One region of the Enterobacter kobei genome, then DNA from elsewhere that is predicted to be linked to it. Evidence: predicted binding sites of a transcription regulator. Region 1 holds the regulator's gene; each other region holds the start of a gene.

Region 1 (7,909 bases):
GTGGGATCTCACGGTTCTCTTTCGGGCTCAGGCCGGAGAGCCAGGCTTTACGGGCGTGGATGATAAACATCTCGCATTCGCCTTTGCCGGACACCGTGTTGATGAAATCGCACAGGAATTCGTAGCTGTCCTGGTCGTCAATGCCGATACGGGTTTTGACCGTCACGGGAATGGAGACCACATCACGCATCGCCTTGATACAGTCGGCAACCAGCTGCGCGTTCCCCATCAGACACGCACCGAACATACCGTTTTGCACACGGTCTGAAGGACAGCCAACGTTGAGGTTAATCTCGTCATAGCCGCGCGCTTCCGCCAGCTTCGCACACTGCGCCAGCGCGGCCGGATCGCTGCCACCCAGCTGCAAGGCAACCGGATGCTCTTCTTCACTGTATGCCAGATAGTCGCCCTTGCCGTGAATGATTGCACCGGTGGTCACCATTTCGGTGTACAGCAGCGTATGGCGGGAGAGCTGACGCAGGAAGAAGCGGCAGTGTCTGTCCGTCCAGTCGAGCATTGGCGCAATGGAGAAACGGTGTGCTGGGAAAGCGGTCTGGTATTCTGACAACATGGCGAAGTTTTAAGCATCTGGTGGAAAAGGGGCGCTACTATAGCACAAAGAAAAGCCGGAGGCGCAGCGCCTCCGGTGCACTTTAGAACGTCATGCTTAGCTGTGCCCCTGCGCCCCAGGTTTCGTCTTCACCGTAGAGGCCCATCAGGTCAACATGCACGGTGTTGAACGGCGCGAAGCCGACACCACCGGTAAAGACGTTGCTGTCGTTACCCTTCACGTCAGCGCGATAACCTGCGCGTACCGCCAGCCAGCTCAGCGGGGTCACTTCAGCACCTACCCCAACATACTGCGACGTATCTTCGCTCTTGAAACCTTTGGTTTCGGTCAGATCGCCATCAGCAGTCAGCGTGACCAGATCGTTGTGCCAGGCGGCGCCCGCGGTGACCAGCGGACGGATCTGGTAGGTGTCTTTATAGCTCACCACTTCTCCCGTACGCCCGTTGCGGATGCGGATATCCTTGCTGTCGATATCGCGTGACATCAGGTTTTGCCCGCTCAGGCCGACCGTCCAGTTTTCGCCAAAATCAGCGGCAATACCAGCATCAACGTTAAAGCCCGTATCGTCTGTACGGTAGCGGCTATCGTTCCACTTATTACTGTCGTAATCGTAGATGGAAGTGGTGTAGTTATAGATCCAGGTTTTTTGCAGTTTTGGCGTGACGCCAACGGAAACCGGGATGCCCCCGAGATCGAACTGACGGGCAACCGCAATACCGTAGTCGGACACAATCGCCGCCCGACCAGACGCCGTTGAGTTGAGGTTTTTGGTAATCTGATCCGTGCCATTCAGCGCTGCATCCAGGGCAACACCGGCAGCAACCACATCGCTTCGTTGAATACTGCGCAGATAATCAATATCTTGCTGGTCGATAGATGAGCTAACCCGACCATGAGCATAACCTTTGGCCATAAAGGCCACGGAAAGCACATCGTTAGGGATACTCACGGCAAGTCCTGCCCCTGCCGTTGCACGTGCAGTTTTACCCTTGAGATAGTCCAGTTCATCGGCAAGATCTTTGGCCGCGCCCTGGAACTGGTTGATCGAACCTAACGGATTGGTGATGACTTCAATAGGCGTAAGGTTATCAACCACATCCTTATAGTGATTGATTTTGTCGTTGATGGTATCAATCTCATCCTGAAGATTGTCTTCATCCGTCACCTGCACCCCAACGGATGGCAAAATGACCGTCACATCATCGTCCGGTTTTGCCTTTGCCAGCAGCGCGGGGTTGATTAACGCTCCGCTGCCATAACTGCCAGCGGCTACGCCCGTCCCGCCCATGGCGTCGCTACGTGATTCTGTCCAGGTATTGGCTGCTCCCGCCTGATTTGCCATAAACAGGGAAACAGCAATGCTAACCACCGAAAATTTAAAATGTTTTTTCACAGTATGCCCGTAATAGTTTGTTATTAGATAACTCCTGTCTGTTATCACCCAAACAGGAACGAACTATTGCTGTGAATAAGAAGCAAAAGACCCGCTATTTCTTTCCCTAAGTGAAATTCCCTTACGGCCTGTTGTAATTTGTGACGGCCTTCAATATTTATAGAAGAGGAAATTATTTTTTCACAGGTTTTCCATCATGCGGGCCAAAAAACTGCGGAGGATGGTCAACCCAGCGATCCTCCCGCGTGGCAGCATAGACCGGATTGAGCGGATAGTAGATGCGGTTGTGCTTCTTGTTGGCCTCGCCCACCACCAGTAACCGAACCTCTTCATCCGTGTTGTTGATAAAGGTATGGCAGACGCCGGTTCCGGCAGGAAAGCCCACGCTGTCGCCGGGTTCAAGTTTCCACAAATAGCCATTAATCCAGGCTTCAGGATAGCCCTCAAGCACGTAGATAAACTCTTCTTCGTCACTCTCTGCATGGGGATAGGATGTCCGACGCCCGGGCAATAAACGCTCATGATGAATGCCGATACGTCGGAGGCCAAGGCTGCGGGCCAGCGGTGCACCGATAGAAAAGAGCTCATTACTGTCGGGGTAGGTGGCGTCATCCGGCCCTTCTATGTTGCGCCAGTGCTTAATACAGTCTGGTTTTTTCATGATGAAATTCCCGATTTGCGATGCGTCAGGTATAGCACAGCCTGACGGATATCGGTGTTTTTACCAGAACATGATAAAGTGAGGGTTTTACGTCCCAGAACATCCGAGGTGCTCAATGGATAAGTCCACAAAAGAGCTGTTAGCGCAGGCCGAAAAGCTGTGCGCGCAACGCAATGTGCGCCTGACTCCGCAGCGCCTTGAAGTCTTACGTCTGATGAGCCTGCAACAGGGTGCCATCAGCGCCTATGACCTGCTCGACCTGCTCCGCGAAAGCGAGCCGCAGGCTAAACCGCCAACAGTGTATCGCGCGCTGGATTTCCTGCTGGAACAAGGATTTGTTCATAAAGTGGAATCCACAAACAGCTATGTACTGTGCCATCTTTTCGATCAGCCCACCCACACGTCGGCCATGTTTATCTGCGACCGTTGTGGCGTAGTGAAAGAAGAAGCTGCGGAAGGCGTGGAAGACATTATGCATACGCTGGCGGCAAGAATGGGGTTTGCCCTGCGTCATAATGTGATTGAAGCACACGGGCTGTGTTCAGCGTGTGTCGAGGTGGAAGCGTGTCGACATCAGGATGAGTGTCAGCATGACCACTCTATTCTGGTGAAAAAAAAGCCGCGTTAGCAGCAAAAGAAAAGGCGGCCTGAAGCCGCCCCAGTAGGTTATTCAGCGTTACCAGCGGTAATCATTGCGGGTTTCCCAGTCTTTGACTTCGTTTTCCGCCTGATCTTTCGCGTAGCCGTAACGTTCCTGAATTTTACCGACAAGCTGATCGCGCTTACCTTCAATGACGGTCATATCGTCATCTGTCAGCTTACCCCACTGTTCTTTCGCTTTACCTTTGAACTGCTTCCAGTTGCCGCCGATTTCGTCTTTATTCATCATCGTGTCCTCTTAGTTAAGCGTCGGGTCGTAACGTCCGTTACGTTCTTTTCTGCTGGACGTGATAATTATTGTAGTTAAGGATTCGGCGGTTGATTTCATATTCGGAATCTTTAACCATCACGATATATCGTGACGCGAAGGAAACCAGGTATTGTTTTGCCAGTGGCGGCGCCATATAAAAGCCAGCGACAGGCCACGCAGAGAGAGAAAGACCGCAAGCGCCAACCACAAACCGTGATTACCCAGCCAGGGAAGCGTCAGCAGCGTCAGGCCAAATCCCGCCGCCGCAACGGCCATACTGTTACGCATTTCCGCCCCGCGCGTCGCACCAATAAACATGCCGTCCAGCAGATAACACCAGACACCCACCACCGGTAAGATGACTTGCCAGATGAGATAGTGGCTCGCCAGTTCGCGCAGCGCAGGGAGAGAGGTCAGTAAAGCAACAATCTGTTCGCCGAAGCAGGCATAGACCACGGCAAACACCAGCGCTACCAGTCCTGACTGACGGCAGGCTGCCCGCCAGACATCATGAAGCTGCCCGCTTTCACGCGCTCCATACGCCTGCCCCGAATGTGCTTCAACCGCGTAGGCAAAGCCGTCCAGCGCATAGGCGGTAAACGTCAGCAGCGTCATCAATACCGCGTTGACCGCGACGATTTCAGGCCCCAGCCGTGCACCGAAGACCGTCAGCGCGCCGAAGCAGAGTTGCAGAAGCAGCGAGCGCAGCATGATGTCACGGTTAAGCGCCAGCAGCTTACGGATATTGCCGCGCCATGCGGTTTTCAGCAGCGCGAGGGAGATCCCGCGCATCGCCAGCACGCGCCAGACCATCCACAGCCCCATCACAAAGGTCCCGTATTCAGCAATCGCCGTCGCCAGTGCCGCGCCCCGCACGTTCATATGGAGGCCCATCACCAGCCAGAGATCCAGCACGATGTTGAGCAGGTTTCCCACGACCAGCAGAATCACTGGCGCACGAGCATACTGAACGCCCAGTAACCAACCCAGCAGAACCAGATTTGCCAGCGAAGCGGGCGCACTGAGCCAGCGGATTTCGAGAAAACGTCGCGCCTGCTCCAGTACCGCCTCACTGCCGCCAACGATATGAAGCGCAAGGTCAATCAGGGGATCGCGGAGTAAAACGATTAACGCGCCCGCGCCCAGCGCAAGAATCAGCGGCTGCACCAGCGCCCGCGCCAGACGTAACGGATCTTTTGCACCATACGCCTGTGCCGTGAGTCCGGTGGTGCTCATGCGCAAAAAGAGCAGCAGCATAAAGAGGAAGCTGGTTGCCGTCGCGCCAATCGCCACGCCGCCAAGATAGACAGGGGAATCGAGATGCCCAATAACGGCCGTGTCGACCAGACCCAGCAAGGGCACGGTGATATTGGAGAAAATCATCGGCAGTGCAAGACGCCACAATGCCTTATCGGATGCCGTCAGCAGTGACATGAGAAACACCGGGAGTGGTCAATAAAGCAGGCTACAGCGGAACCGTAGCCTGTCAGGAAGAGATTACAGCCATTCACCGTTGCGAATCACACCGACCGCCAGACCTTCGATAGAGAAGCTCTGTTCGCGGAGATCGACCACAATGGGAGAGAACTCGCTGTTTTCGGGCAGCAACTGAACGGTGTTACCCTGCTTTTTCAGACGCTTAACGGTCACTTCGTCATCAATGCGCGCGACCACCACCTGGCCGTTCCGCACATCCTGCGTTTTGTGTACCGCCAGCAGATCGCCGTCGAGAATGCCGATATCTTTCATCGACATGCCGCTTACGCGCAGCAGAAAATCTGCGCTCGGCTTGAACATACCAGGATCAACCTGGTAGTGGCCTTCGATATGCTGCTGTGCCAGTAGCGGCTCACCCGCAGCAACACGGCCTATCAGCGGAATGCCCGTCTCTTCTTCCACCAGCAGGCGGATACCGCGTGACGCGCCTGAAACAATTTCAATCACGCCCTTACGTGCCAGCGCTTTCAGGTGTTCTTCGGCAGCATTCGGAGAACGGAAGCCCAGACGCTGAGCGATTTCCGCACGCGTGGGTGGCATACCCGTCTGGCCGATATGATCCCGAATGAGATCAAACACCTCTTGCTGCCTGGTCGTTAATGCTTTCATTCCGCCCCCTGGGTGTATATACAGTTATGCTGTGAGTATATACAGTCAAAGGTGATTTTGGAACCAAAAACTGCACAAAAAACCAGGGACTTAATTATTCCTCGAGGCTCATCGGAAATGTGACCAAAGCAGCGTGACCCAGGTAATGACTGCAGTGATAATCGCCAGCAGCACAGCGGCAGAACCCATGTCTTTCGCGCGACCGGAGAGCTCGTGGAACTCTGAGCCAATACGGTCAACAACGGCCTCAATAGCGCTATTGAGAATTTCCACTATCATCACCAGAAGCACGGAACCGATGAGAAGTACGCGGGTAATAGCATCGACATCAAGGAAACAGGCGATGATGACCGCGATGATAGCGGCGACACCTTCCTGACGAAAGGCGGCTTCGTTGATCCACGCGGCACGGAAACCTTTCCATGAATAGCCGGCGGCTTTGATGATACGCGTTAACCCAGTGGTATTATTGGCCATTAAAAGAACCTTTTATGAAAAAAAGCGTCAGTAACAGGAACTGTAGCGCGTTTCGCTACAGCCTGAAGTATGACGGGTAACAACAGAAATTTTGCGCGCTTTCTGTTATCCTTGCGCCGCAATTGCATTATTAACCAGAGGCTTTACATCGTTTATGTCCGGCTGGCCACGAATTTACTACAAATTACTTAATTTACCATTAAGCATCCTGGTAAAAAGCAAGTCTATCCCAGCAGAACCCGCGCTGGAATTGGGGCTCGATACGTCGCGTCCTATTATGTACGTTTTGCCTTATAACTCGAAGGCAGACTTACTGACCCTTCGCGCCCAATGTCTGGCGCATGACTTACCTGACCCGCTTGAACCGCTGGAAGTCGACGGCACGTTGCTGCCGCGCTACGTGTTCATTCATGGCGGGCCGCGTGTATTTACCTATTACACGCCAAAAGAAGAGTCCATTAAGCTGTTCCACGACTATCTCGACCTGCACCGCAGCAATCCCGATTTGGATGTGCAGATGGTGCCGGTATCGGTGATGTTTGGCCGCCGTCCGGGCCGTGAAAAAGGCGAAGAGAATCCGCCGCTGCGTATGCTTAACGGCATCCAGAAGTTCTTCGCGGTCTCCTGGCTGGGACGCGACAGCTTTGTGCGCTTCTCCCCTTCCGTTTCACTGCGCCGAATGGCAGATGAGCACGGTACCGACAAGATCATCGCGCAGAAGCTGGCGCGCGTAGCACGTATGCACTTCGCCCGTCAGCGCCTCGCGGCCGTCGGGCCACGACTCCCGGCGCGTCAGGACCTGTTCAACAAACTGTTGGCCTCCAAAGCGATCGCCCGCGCCGTTGAAGACGAAGCGCGTAGCAAGAAGATTTCGCATGAGAAAGCCCAGCAGAACGCCATTGCGCTGATGGAAGAGATTGCCGCGAACTTCTCTTACGAGATGATTCGCCTTTCCGATCGTATTCTCGGCTTTACCTGGAACCGCCTGTATCAGGGCATCAACGTTCATAACGCCGAGCGTGTACGCCAGCTGGCGCATGATGGCCATGAAATTGTCTATGTCCCCTGCCACCGCAGCCACATGGACTACCTGCTTCTCTCCTACGTGCTCTATCACCAGGGGCTGGTACCACCGCACATCGCGGCCGGTATTAACCTGAATTTCTGGCCAGCGGGCCCGATCTTCCGCCGCCTGGGCGCCTTCTTTATCCGTCGTACCTTCAAGGGCAATAAGCTCTACTCCACCGTGTTCCGCGAGTATCTGGGCGAACTGTTCAGCCGCGGCTATTCCGTGGAGTACTTCGTAGAGGGTGGTCGCTCCCGTACCGGACGTCTGCTTGATCCGAAGACCGGCACGCTGTCGATGACCATTCAGGCGATGCTGCGCGGCGGAACCCGTCCGATCACGCTGGTGCCTATCTACATTGGTTATGAGCACGTCATGGAAGTGGGTACGTATGCCAAAGAACTGCGTGGCGCAACCAAAGAGAAAGAGAGCCTGCCGCAGATGTTGCGCGGCCTGAGCAAGTTACGCAACCTGGGTCAGGGCTACGTGAACTTTGGCGAGCCAATGCCGCTGATGACGTACCTGAACCATCACGTTCCGGAGTGGCGCGAATCCATCGATCCTATCGAAGCGGTTCGTCCTGCCTGGCTGACACCAACGGTTAACGGCATTGCATCCGAGCTGATGGTGCGTATTAACAACGCGGGGGCGGCTAACGCCATGAACCTGTGCTGTACCGCGCTACTGGCTTCTCGTCAGCGCTCCCTGACCCGTGAACAGCTCAC
Region 2 (7,909 bases), 2.2 Mb from region 1:
TGCATTATACCGCCGTACTGAGAGGCTTTCTGTCGCTGATAACCCTGCAGTTCCCATCCGGCACACACGGGCATCAGCTGGACGCTTTCGCGCGACGTCCGCTGTGGGAAATGGGGCTGGATTACGATCACGGAACGGGACATGGCGTGGGGCATCAGCTTCTTATCCATGAAAACCCACACCGCATCGCCAAAAAGGTTAACCCCTGGCCACTGGTGGCGGGCAATATCATGACCATTGAACCGGAGTATTATCTGGGCGGCAGCCACGGTATCCGCATTGAAAACCAGGTGGAAATTGTTGAAAGCCGCCCGGGGTTCTGCACGTTTTCTTCGCTAACGCTGATCCCGATTGATTTAAGCCAGGTGGAATTGCAGCTGTTGACCGGGCAGGAAAAGCAGTGGCTGGATGAATATCATCAGCAGGTTCGCGAGGCGCTGTCACCGCTGGTGAATAGCGAGGCGCGTCCGTGGCTGATTGAGGCGACGGCGCCGATTAGTTTGGCTCGATAGTGCGGCTTTTGCCGGATGGCGGCTTTGCCTTACCCGGCCTACGGAACAAGTAGGCCCGGTAAGCGCAGCGCCACCGGGCAATACTTCCAGAGATTAAAAAGCAAAAAGCCTGCTTTAAAAGCAGGCTTTTTAAATTTGGCTCCTCTGACTGGACTCGAACCAGTGACATACGGATTAACAGTCCGCCGTTCTACCGACTGAACTACAGAGGAATCGTGTGAACGGGGCGCATATTATCGATGCTCCCCCGGGATGTCAAAGGCAGAATGCAGATTTCCGATCGTTTGCCGATTTATTCTCCATTTCGCACATTTGTCAGGCATTTTGTCGCGGATATTTCCATAGCCAGCGCCCGCTGACCATACGCCAGTAGAACAGCGCCCCGCGCACGGCCCAGTCAAGGAACATTCCCAGCCAGACACCCACCACGCCCCAGCCAAGTACCACACCTAACGTATAACCCGCCACAACCCGACATCCCCACATGCCGAGCATCGACACCCACATCGCAAAACGAGCATCACGCGCCCCTTTCAGACCCGCGGGTAGCACCCATGAGGCCGCCCAGATGGGCATAAACGCGGCATTGAGCCAGATAAGGATCTTAACAACCTCTTTCACATCCTGTTCATGGGTATAAAACGCGGCCATCAGCCCGGCAAAGGGGGCGGTTCCCCAGGCGATCGCCGTTAGGCCAATCGTTGACAGCCAGAACACGTGGCGCAGCTGACGTTCCGCCTGGCCTATCTGCCCTTTCCCGAGCCGTTTGCCCGTGATGATGGTCGAGGCAGAACCCAGCGCGTTACCCGGCAGGTTAATCAGCGAGGCGATGGAGAAGGCGATAAAGTTACCGGCGATAACGTCGGTCCCCATACCGGCGACAAACATCTGCGTCAGCAGCTTACCGCCGTTAAACAGCACTGATTCAATACTGGCGGGAATACCAATCCCCATCACTTCCCAGATAATGGCGAAGTTAAAGGGTCGGAAGTAGCTTTTCAGCGTAAGGCACAGCGAAGGCGTGATGCCCGTCATCAGCACCCCGATAATCGCCGCAGCACCAATGTAGCGAGAAATGGTTAGCCCCAGACCGGCACCGACGAACCCCAACCCATCCCATGAAAACACGCCGTAGATCAGCACGCTGCTGATGATGATATTCAGGATATTCATCCCGCCGTTGATCAGCAGCGGGATTTTGGTGTTACCCGCCCCGCGCAGCGCACCACTGCCAATCAGCGCGATAGCCGCGGCCGGATAGCTTATGACGGTCATTTCGAGGTAGGTTAGCGCCAGGTCCTTCACCTCGTTCGTGGCTTCCCCGGCGACAACGTCGATAATCTCTTTACCGAAATAGTGGATCACCGCCGCCAGAACGATCGAAAAAATGGTCATGATCATCAGCGACTGGCGAGCCGCCTCGCGGGCCCGTTTGGGGTCAAGCTTGCCGAGGCTGAAGGCCACCACGACCGTTGTCCCAAGGTCGATAGCCGCGAAGAAGGACATCACCACCATGTTGAAGCTGTCCGCCAGCCCAACCCCCGCCATCGCCTCTTTCCCCAGCCAGCTGACAAGGAAGGTGCTCAACACCCCCATGAGCAGTACGCAGGTATTCTCCAGAAAGATAGGCACCGCAAGGGGGGTGATTTCACGCCAGAAGAGGACAAGATAGCTTTTACGTTTTGCGTACCAGGGCGTGCGCATGATCGCCTGGCGCAGAGGAGCAGTGACGTTCAAAATGGACCTTAGCGAGAAAAGTTGAAACTCCATTTCAAATGATGGGGGAGAAATGCTCATCCTGCAAAGTATTTTCCTGAAAAAGATGTGTGGATTTACAACAAACTGACGACAGATTCAGCAGTCAGTCGATTTTCTCTAAGATCAGGTTTGACAAAAGTTTTTTCGCCGCTAAGATAAGCCTCCACAACGATTCCTCTGTAGTTCAGTCGGTAGAACGGCGGACTGTTAATCCGTATGTCACTGGTTCGAGTCCAGTCAGAGGAGCCAAATTTAAAAAGCCTGCTTTTAAAGCAGGCTTTTTGCTTTTCTGTGCCTGATAAAATTGTCAGGTGGCGGCTGCGCCTTACCCGACCTACTAAAATAAAAAAGGCTCTCTGTCACCAGAGAGCCTTTTTCACCATTCACTGCGATTACTCGCTTTTTGCTTCGCCGTTTTTGATTTCGCCCATCACTTTCAGCTTTTTAGAGATATCGCGACGCTCTTTGGACAGCTCAGCATTTTTGATGATGTAGTCATCCACGCGGTCTTCATAGTCGCTCTTCATGCTGGCGATGATGCCCTGAATAGCTTCAACGCTCATGCCTGGCTTGATGTAGTCGCTCAGGTTGTCGAGCAGCAGGACACGTTTCTGGTTGTCACGGATCTTCTTCTCAACGTCCTGGATTTCACGCTGCAGTTTGTTTTTGCGGCGGAACAGGCGGACGAATTCCAGAACATCCTGGAACGAAGGCTTGGTAGTTTCCATTTTTACACCCCTGATAATGTGAGATTCGGATTCGTTAAAGCAACCGTTGTATCAATAACCTTACTGACAGCGGCTGCGAATGACAATGACTATATCGTTTAACGCTATCATAACCCCAATTGCTGCTGAATCGAAGCAGCAGGCGTCACATCCGCGTTTTATTTGCGCAGCGCCCGGCAAATGAGGTGCGATAACAGTTCAAGCTGCCGAGCCAGTTCCAGGCTCAACCAGACATAGCCATGAATGGGCGTTTCCGCCACGTTATCACCCTGCCGCTCGCTAATAAGCGTTTTCAGCTCCGCCACAATGTCATTCAGACGCTCGCTGTTCGCCAGTATCGGCTGCGGGTTGCCTTCATAGAGCGCATGAGCGATGGTCAACAGGGTTTGCTGCGTCATCTGCTGTGTCTCTTTCAGCGTATGTGCGTTGAGCATCAGCAGATGGCTTGGGCGAGAAGCCCAGTGCGCGTTAATCTGCAGCTCAAGCATGCAGACCAGATTGCGGCTTACGGTCTGAATAGCCTCAAAAATCGCTTTCTGAATATGGGTCTCTTTGCTCGCGGGGGTAATCAGGCCGCGCATTTTGACCACGTCATTAAGGATGGTTTGCAGATGCTTTTCCAGCCGGGGGCGCTCAACCAGATTGGGGGAGAAACCGGCCTGGTAAACGCGGTTAAACGCGGTAACATAGCTGGCCATCTGGATACGCCAGTGCAAAAAAGCACGCTGCGGCCAGATGCCGGTAAACAGCATGGCAAGCAGCGAGCCCAGGATGACATCCCCGCTTCGCCAGAGCGCCGTAGTCATATCCCCGGCCGGTGCGCCGACCACCACTGCAAGGGTGATACCAATCAGCAGCGCCTGATAGGGGCGTTTGCCCAACGCCAGCCAACCGCAGAGGAACATGGCCGCACCGCACCATGCCAGCATGACCGGAAATGAGATAAGCTCCAGCTTCAGGGCAATAAGCCCCAGCGCAGAGCCAAGAACGGTACCGCCGATCCGCTCGAAGGCGCGAGGAACAACGTTCCCCCAAAATGAGATAGGCCCCATCACCACCACCAGCGTGATCAGCGGCCACGTCCCCTCCGGAACATCCAGCAGTCGGACCAGTATAAAGGTCAATACGAACGCCAGCGCAATGCGGCACCCATGCACCACGCGGTAATGTTTGTATAGACGAATTTCAAACGGCGTTAATGATTTGTCGGGACGCACACCCGCTCTCCAGCTACACGGCAAATCACAATTGTACTGTGTTTTCAGCCGGGCGGATCACACCTGGCTGAAAAACCCTTCATTTAGCAGGCTTAAGCCGTTTTGTGCTCTACCGCGATAAACATTTCGATATCCCAGTAACCGTCCGCGTTGCCATCATTGAGATAGCGTTCGAAGCAGGGTTTGAGCGCCATCTGATATTTATTGTCCTGCAACAGGGAATTGAAGAACTGATACCACGGTGTCGCAAAGTCGTAGTTTTCCACACGCGCCGTGGCCACGGCATAATCACCCGCCGCGATTTCCGTCATCATGACGCCTTCGCTGTTATCCGGGATAACAAAATCCTCCGGTACCGTAACGGCCGTATCACAGCGCAGTTTTTCCGCCGGGACCTCATCAGGATTATCGTAGTAGACCGCCACCCACTCCAGCGGCTCAATGTGACGTCCGTCCACCCACATGACCAGCTGTTCAAATCCCTGCTTAACCGTTTTTTCCCACGGCCCAACAAGATGAAAACCCGCAATCTTACGCTTCTGTTGCTGCTTGATGCTGTAGTCCATACTGCCTCCGCTTATTACTGTATATTTATACACTATAAAACAGGAACAATATTATCGGCAAACGAGGAGTGTTTATTATGTGAGCAGACTCGCAACCCTGCCAGTCTGCTCAGAAAGGTTAGATTTTTTGGTGCAGGTAATCACTGAGGCGAGAGAAAATCCCACCCTTATCAACACGTTCCAGGGTGACCAGCGGCCAGTGTGCCACCACTTTGTCGCGGTCATAGAGCTGGATCTCCCCAACCCGCTGATGTGCGGCAATCGGCGCTTCCAGCTCTTTTTTATCCAGAACGTATTTCGCCTTAATGTTCGCCACTTCCACTTTCGGTAAAGCCAGCCAGAAGTCCTGATCCGTACCCAGATTTACCTGTTCTTTATCACCGTACCAGATACGCTCTGTCCCTACTTTTTTACCGCTGTGCAGAATCTGCACCGTATCGAAATTCTGCTGACCCCAGTGCAGCAGTTTCCGGGCCTGGTCTTCGCGCCCTTTCGGGCTGTCCGCCCCCATCACCACCGCGATTAAACGGCGCTGACCGTCAACGGCGGAAGCAATCAGGTTAAAGCCCGCGCCAGAAGTGTGCCCCGTTTTGAGGCCATCCACGTTCATGGTTTTATCCCACAGCAGGCTGTTACGGTTTTGCTGGGTGATCCCGTTCCAGGTGAGACTCTTTTCGCTGTACATATGGTAAAACTCAGGCTCACCGTGAATGATAGCCCGGGAGAGAACGGCCAGGTCATAGGCCGAGCTGTGTTGACCCGGCGCATCAAGCCCATGGACGGTTTCAAAGTGCGTATCGCGCAGGTTCAGCTTCTGCACATAGTCGTTCATCATCTTCACAAACTGCGGCTGCCCACCCGCTACGTGATCGGCCAGCGCCACGCAGGCGTCGTTGCCGGAATCCACAATCAGCCCGCGGCTTAAGTCCCGCACGGAAACGCGATCGCCCTCTTTCAGGAACATCAGGGATGATCCGTCAAAAACCGGGTTCCCTTTGGCCCATGCGTCACGGCCTACGGTGACAATGTCATCCGGCGTAATGCGATGGCTATCAATGGCCCGATCAACCACATAACCCGTCATCAGCTTAGTAAGGCTCGCCGGATTACGTTGTTGATGTTCGTTGCCCGCCGTTAAGATCTGACCAGTCGTGTAATCCATCAGCACCCACGAGCCCGCCTGAATGGCCGGAGGCTGCGGGGAAAAATCCAGCGGTTCGGCCGCAAAAGCAGATGAGATACTCGAAGCGAGTAAAGAAACAGCAATAAACAGACGGCGTTTCAACGGTATATCCTCAGGTCATTAAAAATCGATGACCTTTTTACGGGAGTTCTGATGTCGTTACCTGGCTTAATTGCAAAAAAATGTGACAGAACGCAGGTTTCACGCTGAATCTGTCTCGCAAATTTGCACCACGGCGGCGCTTTTTATTCGGTCTGACCCGCACGATCGTTTACCATAGTGGCGTCATTTTTTAACAGGATGGTATTACTGGTGTCTGACTCTGCCGCACGCCCCACTTTTTTATTCCACGACTATGAAACCTTTGGCACGCACCCGGCGCTGGACCGACCGGCGCAGTTTGCCGCCATCCGTACCGACGACGAATTCAACATCATTGGCGAGCCTGAGGTCTTTTACTGCAAACCTGCTGATGATTACCTGCCGCAGCCAGGCGCGGTCATGGTCACCGGGATCACCCCTCAGGAAGCACGGGAGAAAGGGGTGAACGAGGCGGAATTCGCACGCCGCATCCACGATCTGTTTACCGTCCCCAATACCTGCGTGGTAGGTTACAACAACATCCGTTTCGATGACGAAGTGACCCGCAACGTTTTCTATCGCAACTTCTACGATCCGTACGCCTGGAGCTGGCAGAACCGCAACTCGCGCTGGGATCTGCTGGATATCATGCGCGCCTGTTATGCCCTGCGTCCTGAAGGCATCAACTGGCCGGAAAATGAGGAAGGTCTGACGAGCTTCCGCCTGGAACACCTGACGCGCGCTAATGGCATTGAGCACAGCAATGCCCACGACGCAATGGCGGACGTCTATGCCACTATTGCCATGGCGAAGCTGGTGAAAGCCGCGCAGCCCCGGCTGTTTGAGTATTTGCTGAGCCATCGCAGCAAGCAGAAGCTCATGACCCTTATCGATGTGCCGCAGATGAAACCCCTGGTGCATATCTCCGGTATGTTCGGTGCCTGGCGCGGCAATACAAGCTGGGTGGCACCGCTGGCGTGGCATCCGGACAACCGTAACGCCGTTATCATGGTGGATTTAGCGGGCGATATTTCGCCGCTACTGGAACTTGACAGCGATACCCTGCGCGAACGGCTCTACACCCCGAAAAATGAGCTTGGTGACCTGCCCGCGGTGCCGGTCAAACTGGTGCATATCAATAAATGTCCGGTACTGGCGCAGGCGAATACGCTGCGCCCGGAGGATGCTGACAGGCTGGGCATTAACCGTCAGCACTGCCTGGATAACCTGAAAGTGCTGCGCGAAAATCCGCAGGTACGCGAGAAAGTGGTCGCGATCTTCGCCGAAGCGGAGCCGTTTGTGCCGTCGGAAAACGTCGATGCACAGCTCTACAACGGCTTCTTCAGCGATGCCGACCGTGCAGCGATGAATATTGTCCTGCAAACCGAGCCGCGGAACCTGCCGGCGCTGGACATCACTTTCGCCGATAAACGCATCGAAAAGCTGATGTTTAATTACCGCGCACGTAACTACCCCGGCACGCTGGATGAAACAGAGCAGGAGCGCTGGCTGCAGCATCGTCGTAACGTGTTTACGCCAGAGTATCTGCACAATTACGCCCAGGAGCTGGAGATGCTTTACGGTCAGTACGAAGGGAATGCAGAGAAACAGGCGCTGCTGAAAGCGCTGTTCCAGTACGCGCAAGAGATAGTCTGAAAATCAGACATAAAAAAAGCGGAGACGATGGTCTCCGCTTTTTTTTTGCCCGGTGGCGCTTCGCTTACGCGGGCCTACAGGAGTGTTGTTTTGTAGGCCGGGTAAGCGCTAGCGCCACCCGGCGAGTCATCACGCAACGTCTTCGTACTGAGGAACCGGGTTACGGAAGCTCTTCGTTACGCAGGCCAGGTAAACCAGGCCGATACCG
Region 3 (7,909 bases), 540 kb from region 1:
CAGTAAAATCAGCATCCTGGCTGGCTTTATCCTGCTTGTTCTCATCATCGCTCATTGCTTTCTTGAAGCCTTTGATAGACGCGCCCAGATCGGAACCGATAGAACCGAGCTTTTTAGTGCCAAACAGCAGCACGACGATGACGGCAATAATGACTAATTGCCAGATACTGATACCACCCATACAAATTCCTCAGGAATAGATGATTAATTGGTCAAGTCGCATTATACGTATGCGACCCGTCGATGGCGACGCAAACTCAGCGCGTTTTTCTCCATCCGGCTAGCCAGACAACAACCCCGCTAGCCATCAGCCAGGCGGGCATCATCTGCCAGTCCGGACGATTGATTAGCAGCAACGTACCGCTCAACAGCAGCGTTGCGCCAATCCCAAAGAGATAGCGTGATTGTCCCTGGCGCACGCGACTGGACTGAAGCTCGCGGGCGATTTTATCCATGCTGTGCTGAAGGTTCTTGCTCTGACGCAAACTGTCGTAAACCAGTTCAGGAATTTCGGGCATTTTTTCAATCCAGAACGGGCCTTTCTCTTTCAATGAGCGCACCAGCGCTGGAAAACCTACCTGATCCTTAATCCAGGATTCCAGGAACGGTTTAGCCGTCTTCCACAAGTCTAACTGAGGATAGAGTTGGCGACCTACACCCTCAACGTAAAGTAATGTTTTCTGAAGTAAAACTAATTGCGGCTGAACTTCCATATTAAAGCGGCGAGCCGTATTAAACAGGTTTAACAGCACGTGCCCGAAGGAGATTTCTGCCAGCGGCTTTTCAAAAATCGGCTCGCAGACGGTACGAATAGCAAACTCAAACTCTTCGACGTTGGTGTCCGGCGGAACCCAGCCGGAGTCAACGTGCAGCTCAGCCACCTTACGGTAGTCACGGTTGAAGAACGCGATAAAGTTCTCGGCCAGATAACGCTTATCTTCTTTATTCAGCGACCCCACAATCCCGCAGTCGATACCGATATACTTCGGATCCTCAGGATGCTCGTAGCTCACAAAAATATTGCCCGGGTGCATATCCGCATGGAAAAAGCTGTCGCGGAACACCTGAGTAAAGAAGACCTGAACGCCACGTTCGGCCAGCAGCTTCATGTTCGTTCCCTGCTTCTCCAGCGCCGCCACATCCGAAACCGGAATACCGTAGATGCGCTCCATGACCATCATGTTCTGACTGCAGTAGTCTGAATAGACCTCAGGCACATAAAGCATCGGGCTGTTTTCAAAGTTACGACGCAGCTGAATGGCGTTTGCTGACTCGCGCAGCAGGTTAAGCTCATCAATCAGCGTTTTTTCGTATTCCCGCACCACTTCCATCGGACGCAGACGACGGCCATCAGGTAACAAACGTGGTACCCAGCGCGCCAGACGATAAATCAGCTTCATGTCAGCTTTGATGACCGGCAGGATATCCGGGCGGATCACCTTGATCACCACCTCTTTGCCGTTCTCTTTCAGACGCGCGGTATGCACCTGAGCAATAGACGCCGACGCCAGCGGGGCTATTTCGAAATCGTCAAACCAGGTTTCAACGGGAAGATTACCCATTGCCTCTTCGATCTGTTTCTTTGCCCTCACTCCGTCAAACGGGGCAACACGGTCCTGCAGCATTGCCAGTTCATCGGCAATATGAGGCGGGAAGAGATCGCGGCGGGTTGAGAGCATCTGTCCGAACTTAATCCATACCGGGCCAAGCTCCTGCAGCGCCAGACGCAGACGTTCACCCAGCGGCTGACCTTTATGACGATTAGGCATCCAGAACAACATCCGCCGCCAGATTCTAAGCGGCAGCGTGATACGCATTTTGGGGATAAGCTCATCGAGCCCGTAACTCAAAAAGGTGTGGACGATAAAATAGAGGCGCCGAATTTCACCAGGCGTCATTTGCCCTCCAGTTTTTCCAGCCGTTTGGTTAATGCATCAACCGCACGTTCAACAGCAGCGGTTTCTTCCGCAAACCATGCCACTTCCAGCGGACCGGGGGCCATGCGCCACTCTTCAGTCAGGACTTCTGCGGCATAGCGCTGCTGCCGTTCCAGATTTTTGCGCAAGAACGCCGTGCCGCCATGAATAGCTTTCCCGATCCCTTCAGCGGCGATGTCACCAATAAAAGGCGCGAGCAGTTCTGCCGGGTCAAACTCCGCCAGATCGCTGAGCGCAACGAAGTTTTGTACGACCTGGATGTCGCCCTCCACTTCCAGCTCACCGCTGCGGATAAGCGCCGTCAATTGCTGGCGATCGCGCAGTTTTGGCAGCACGCTCATATGGGTAATGACCGAGCAATCCGCCTCGCCTTCCCACTCACCCAGAACATCGAGCTGGCGTTCGCTGAAGACCAGCACGAGCGGCGTTGAGAACTCTTTTAATACAATGCGCAGGACCTTCCCGTTAAGTCGCTGACGTGCAGCTTTTAGCGCCGGCGCGCGATACAGGAAGGCATTGAGCACATTCTCGATGCCTGCGGTGACTAAGGGTTTAAAGGGCACGGGACACCTCCACTCAGAATTTGTAACCGCGATGCAGCGCAACGACACCCGCCGTCATGTTGAAGTATTCAACGTTCTCAAATTCCGCATCCTGCATCATGGCTTTTAGGGTGTCCTGATCCGGGTGCATGCGAATGGACTCCGCCAGATAGCGGTAGCTCTCCGCGTCGTTCGCCACCAGTTCACCGATACGCGGCAGCACGTGGAAGGAATAGGCGTCGTAGGCTTTGCTCAGCGGCTCAATGATCGGTTTAGAGAACTCGAGCACCAGCAGACGTCCACCCGGCTTCAGTACACGGTACATGGAGCGCAGCGCTTTTTCTTTGTCGGTGACGTTACGCAGGCCGAAGGAGATCGTGATGCAGTCAAAGGTATTATCCGGGAATGGCAGCGCTTCGGCGTTAGCCTGCACGTATTCCACATTGCCCACCACGCCGATGTTACGCAACTTTTCGCGTCCCATTTTCAGCATGGAGTCATTGATATCGGCCAGAACAACGCGGCCAGTTTCACCCACCAGACGGGAAAACTTCGCCGTCAGATCGCCTGTTCCACCAGCTAAATCCAGCACGGTTTGTCCACGGCGCACACCGCTGCAGTCAATGGTGAAGCGTTTCCACAAGCGATGAATGCCGAACGACATTAAGTCATTCATCACATCGTACTTCGCCGCCACGGAATGAAATACGTGGGCCACCATGTCAGCTTTCTGCGCTTTGGCGACAGTCTGAAAGCCAAAGTGCGTCGTGTCTTGTGAATCGTCAACCATCTCAGAGCCTGCTAATCAGTCAAATGTTCGTGAAGTGTAACAGATTGGGCGCGTTTGCCCTACGATTCAACCGCCGTGATAGAAACGTGTCGGCGGCTCGTCAGACGATAAATCCGTCGTTAACTCGTTGTCTTCGCTGGGTGTCTTTTGTTCATCTGCGCCTTCACGCAGACGGAACTCTTCGTCTTGCGCCGTGGCCTGCTCCACCAGTTCCGGATTAATCTCGCGTTTGACCTCCACCCCCAGGCCGCGGAATGCTTCAGCCTGAGCAAGTAGGTTGCCCCGCCCGGAGGCGAGTTTTTTCATCGCCTGACGGTAGTTATCCTGCGCACGGTCCAGGCTTTGCCCGACCGAGGACATATCGTCCACGAAGAGGCGCATTTTGTCGTACAGCTTGCTGGCACGCTCGGCAATCTTCTGTGCATTGCGGCTCTGGTGCTCATAGCGCCACAGGTTAGCAATGGTACGTAATGCCACCAGCAGGGTGGTGGGGCTCACCAGCATAATATTATTTTTGAGCGCTTCGGTGATCAGTTCGGGCTGTCTGTCGAGGGCCAGCAGGAACGCCGGTTCGACCGGAATAAACATCAGCACATAGTCCAGCGAGCGCAGCCCCGGAAGCTGCTGATAATCTTTTCTGCCCAGCAGTCGGATATGGTTACGCACGGAGGCAATATGCTCCTGCAGCGCCGACTCGCGCGTGTAGTCGTCTTCCGCATTAAAGTAACGCTCATACGCCACCAGCGTCATTTTGGCGTCGATCACCACATCTTTCCCCTGCGGCAGACGCACAATGACGTCTGGCTGCATCCGCGAGCGGGCATCGCTCTCGATACTCACCTGCGTTTCGTATTCATACCCCTCGCGCAGGCCAGAGGCCTCCAGCACGCGGGTGAGCACCACTTCTCCCCAGTTACCCTGGGTTTTGTTATCCCCTTTTAGCGCCCGAGTGAGGTTGACCGCCTCCTGCGCCATTTGCGCATTCAACTGCTGAAGATTACGAATCTCGTGCGCCAGCGTGTGCCGCTCGCGGGCTTCCTGTCCAAAGCTGTCCTGCACCTGACGGCGAAAACCGTCCAGCTGTTCACGCAGCGGCGTCAGCAGACTGTTCAGACTCTGGCGATTCTGTTCGTCAACGCGGCGGTTGCTGTGTTCGAAAATGCGGTTGGCGAGATTCTCAAACTGCTCGCTGAGGCGCTGCTCGCTGTTAATCATCTGACGGATTTTGTCTTCCGCATGCAGCTGCGTGGATTCGAGGCGGGTAGTCACTTCGCGGAGATCGGCCTCCAGCGACGTGTTGATATCACGCAGGTTGCGCAGTTCGTTATTGAGCAGCTCGCACTCGTCGCGCCAGTGGTCACTTAGCGCAAGCTGTTGCTTTACCGCGCTGAGCTCGGCGACGATCTCTTCGCGCTCCGCCAACTGATCGGCCTTCTGCTGCGCATGCTGGTAGCTGGAAATCAGCCAGCCTATCGCAACGCCCGCCAGCGCAATCACCGCATAAATCAGGATTGAGATATCCACAATGCCCCCTGCATCAACGTATTACCCGCACAAAATAGAATTGTGCTGTATAAACGTCCAGTTTGAAAGGGTTTTCCTGCGAGGTGCTACGCAAAAAATAAAGGCCGAACGCGTCGGCCTTTGATTTGAGAAGAGAGGGCTAGATCAGGCGACGAGCCGCTTCCACCACAATTTTCACCGCATGACTTTCGGTCTGCTTCATGGTTTCGGCGTTCGGGATCTCCTGCTGAGTACGGTTGACGATAACGCCCGCCACCATACCGGCACGCAGACCCTGGCTTGCACACATGGTCAGCAGCGTCGCGGATTCCATTTCGTAGTTCATTACGCCCATGGACTGCCACTCTTCCATTGAGCCTTTGAAACGGCTCACAACGCGGCCAGAGAAGGTGTCGTAGCGCTCCTGGCCCGGGTAGAAGGTGTCGGAAGAGGCGGTTACGCCAACGTGGGTGGTCGCGCCCACGGACTTCGCGGCTTCAACCAGCGCGGTGGTGCATTCGAAGTCAGCCACTGCCGGGAATTCCATAGGCGCAAAGTGCAGGCTTGCCCCGTCCAGACGAACGGATGCCGTCGTCACCAGTACGTCGCCCACGTTGATGTGCGGCTGAATCGCGCCGGTCGTGCCGATACGCAGGAAAGTACGAATGCCCAGCTGCGCCAGCTCTTCAACTGCAATAGAGGTAGACGGACCGCCGATACCGGTGGAGCACACAATCACCGCTTTGCCATCCAGCTCTGCACGCCAGGTGGTGAATTCACGATGGGCAGCCAGTTTGACCGGCTTATCCATCAGCGCGGCGATCTTTTCCACACGCTCAGGGTCGCCAGGGACGATAGCGAGCGTAGCCCCTTGTAAATCATTTTTAGTGAGGCCGAGATGAAAAACATCAGACTTAGACATAGGTGACTCCTCTGTGGGTCGGTTAGTCAGAAGAAGTAAAACGGTACTTTACAGAAGCAGTAAGCATAATTTCGTGATGCATCTCACCATGAATGAAAATGATTGCAGTGAATTTCCATCAAAAAGTGATTTACATCACATTAACAAGTTATATCGTCAGGTGCTGCACAAAAGATAGACCGTTTAAGGCACTGTGAGTTGTTAACCTGGTGTCTATATTTACCTTTGCGCTAACTCATTGGTACGGAGAATGCCATGACTGAAAAAACCGGTTTTGCACCTGCTGCAGCCCCGCTTGCTTCAACCATCGTTTCAACCTCAGAAGAGGCCATTACGGCGGGAGAGACCTCCATTCCCTCTCAGGGGGAGAATATGCCTGCCTGGCACGCACGACCAAAATCGGCAGACGGTCCGCTGCCCATCGTGATTGTGGTTCAGGAGATTTTTGGGGTTCACGAACATATTCGCGACCTCTGCCGTCGCCTGGCACTTGAAGGATATCTGGCCGTTGCGCCAGAACTCTACTTCCGTCAGGGCGATCCAAACGACTATAGCGATATTCCAACGCTGTTCAGCAATCTGGTCAGCAAAGTCCCGGACGCGCAGGTGCTGGCCGATCTCGACCACGTTGCCAGCTGGGCGGCGCGTAACGGCGGCGACCCGCACCGTCTGATGGTCACCGGCTTCTGCTGGGGCGGACGCATTAGCTGGCTGTATGCCGCACACAATCCGCAGCTCAAAGCGGCTGTCGCCTGGTATGGCAAACTGGTGGGCGAGAAAACGCTGAATTCGCCAAAACATCCGGTGGACATCGCCACTGAGCTCAATGCCCCGGTGCTGGGTCTGTATGGCGGCCAGGACACCGGTATTTCGCTTGATTCGGTAGAAACCATGCGCCATGCGCTACGGGCAGCCAATGCCAATGCTGAGATTGTGGTGTATCCGGATGCCGGACATGCGTTTAACGCAGATTACCGTCCGAGTTATCACGCGGAATCGGCGAAAGATGGCTGGCAGAGAATGCTGGCGTGGTTTAGCCAGTACGGCGGGAAGAAATAAACACTTCGCAGCCCCGGCGAAAGCCGGGGCTGCGTCAGGGCTTACTCCAGGCCCAGATGTTTCCACAGCTCGTCCATCGGCAGCGTGGCCAGGGCGATACGCTCATCCGCCGCACCATACCAGATATGCAACGTGTCATTACGCACCAGCGCCCCGCAGGTAAAGACGACGTTACCGAAAAAGCCTTCACGCTCATAGGGCGCGCTCGGCTCCAGCAGCGGTACGGAAGATTTGGCGATGAGGGTGAGCGGATCCTCAAGATCCAGAAGCAGAGCGCCCAGGCAATAACGCTGGCTAGCGTCAACGCCGTGATAAATCTCCAGCCAGCCGCGCGCGGTCTTGATCAGCGGCGCGCCGCCACCCGACTTCAGCGCATCCCATTCGTCTCCCGAGCGTCCCAGCAGATGCCGGTGGTTTCCCCAGTGCAGCATATCGGGCGATTCGCAGATCCAGATTTCCGGGTGGCCGAAATGGCAGGGCGCGGGCCGGGTAAGCGCCCGGAAGGATCCGCCAACCTTCTCCGGGAAGAAACAGACGTCGCGGTTATCAGGGCAGAAAATCAGCCCTTTCTTGTCGACGGAGATAAAATCAACGGTGGTCGCCAGCGCGGTGGAGATACCCAGCGATGACACGGCGGAGTAATTGATGTACCAGACATCGTCAATCAGGGTGATACGCGCATCTTCACAGCCAAATTCCTCATAGCGGCTGTCGGCGGTAATAAACGGCTGTTGATCGATGGTGAAATTTACACCGTCCTGGCTTCGCGCCAGGCGCAGGTGGGACATTGACGTCAGCCAGACCTGAGCCGGGTCGCTTTTCAGCACAATGGTACGCGGGTCGCTAAAATCATAGCGCGGGTCGTTGCGGTCGAACGTTTTTGTTGCCGCCTGCCAGCCGCCGGACTGCTGCACCAGAAGCGGAACGACGATCTTCTGTGGGTCATCATTTATCACGCTCTCGGCAACCCGAAGCAGCAGGATAATCTCCCCATGATACTCCGTTACCCCGGCGTTAAAGACGCACTCCACTTTCCGTCCTGGCAGAGAAGGCACCACGTCGCTCGGGGTGATCAACGGATTCTTACCGTGTCTGTTCATATACACTCCTTTTTATCAGAATTTGATTTTTATCCAGCTGCTGCGCGTTTTGGCCG

The links. Region 1 encodes LexA, which represses DNA repair genes until DNA is damaged. Its sites were predicted from a motif close to TNCTGTATGTACATACAGNA; they were not measured.
Region 2: sbmC (DNA gyrase inhibitor SbmC) is a predicted target of LexA. The motif match lies at 4,797-4,816, and genes of this name have one in related genera.
Region 3: rmuC (DNA recombination protein RmuC) is a predicted target of LexA. The motif match lies at 4,837-4,856, and genes of this name have one in related genera.

The regions. Positions count from the first base shown of each region.
Region 1 is NZ_CP017181.1:286,445-294,353, reverse strand. Features, by position in the region: gene dusA (tRNA dihydrouridine(20/20a) synthase DusA) at 1-571, opposite strand, end outside; gene BFV64_RS01405 (conjugal transfer protein TraF) at 654-1,913, opposite strand; gene BFV64_RS01400 (cupin domain-containing protein) at 2,137-2,625, opposite strand; gene zur (zinc uptake transcriptional repressor Zur) at 2,741-3,253, shown strand; gene BFV64_RS01390 (CsbD family protein) at 3,302-3,511, opposite strand; gene dinF (MATE family efflux transporter DinF) at 3,632-4,969, opposite strand; gene lexA (transcriptional repressor LexA) at 5,033-5,641, opposite strand; gene BFV64_RS01375 (diacylglycerol kinase) at 5,750-6,118, opposite strand; gene plsB (glycerol-3-phosphate 1-O-acyltransferase PlsB) at 6,273-7,909, shown strand, end outside.
Region 2 is NZ_CP017181.1:3,006,778-3,014,686, forward strand. Features, by position in the region: gene BFV64_RS14510 (aminopeptidase P family protein) at 1-512, shown strand, start outside; tRNA gene BFV64_RS14515 (tRNA-Asn) at 649-724, opposite strand; gene emmdR (multidrug efflux MATE transporter EmmdR) at 828-2,282, opposite strand; tRNA gene BFV64_RS14525 (tRNA-Asn) at 2,444-2,519, shown strand; gene BFV64_RS14530 (DUF496 family protein) at 2,663-2,998, opposite strand; gene BFV64_RS14535 (FUSC family protein) at 3,157-4,215, opposite strand; gene sbmC (DNA gyrase inhibitor SbmC) at 4,308-4,781, opposite strand; gene dacD (serine-type D-Ala-D-Ala carboxypeptidase DacD) at 4,900-6,066, opposite strand; gene sbcB (exodeoxyribonuclease I) at 6,265-7,701, shown strand; gene BFV64_RS14555 (APC family permease) at 7,831-7,909, opposite strand, start outside.
Region 3 is NZ_CP017181.1:4,623,235-4,631,143, forward strand. Features, by position in the region: gene tatA (Sec-independent protein translocase subunit TatA) at 1-181, opposite strand, end outside; gene ubiB (ubiquinone biosynthesis regulatory protein kinase UbiB) at 258-1,898, opposite strand; gene ubiJ (ubiquinone biosynthesis protein UbiJ) at 1,895-2,500, opposite strand; gene ubiE (bifunctional demethylmenaquinone methyltransferase/2-methoxy-6-polyprenyl-1,4-benzoquinol methylase UbiE) at 2,514-3,269, opposite strand; gene rmuC (DNA recombination protein RmuC) at 3,336-4,793, opposite strand; gene udp (uridine phosphorylase) at 4,933-5,694, opposite strand; gene BFV64_RS22480 (dienelactone hydrolase family protein) at 5,950-6,753, shown strand; gene BFV64_RS22485 (glycoside hydrolase family 130 protein) at 6,795-7,853, opposite strand; gene BFV64_RS22490 (alpha-amylase family glycosyl hydrolase) at 7,837-7,909, opposite strand, start outside.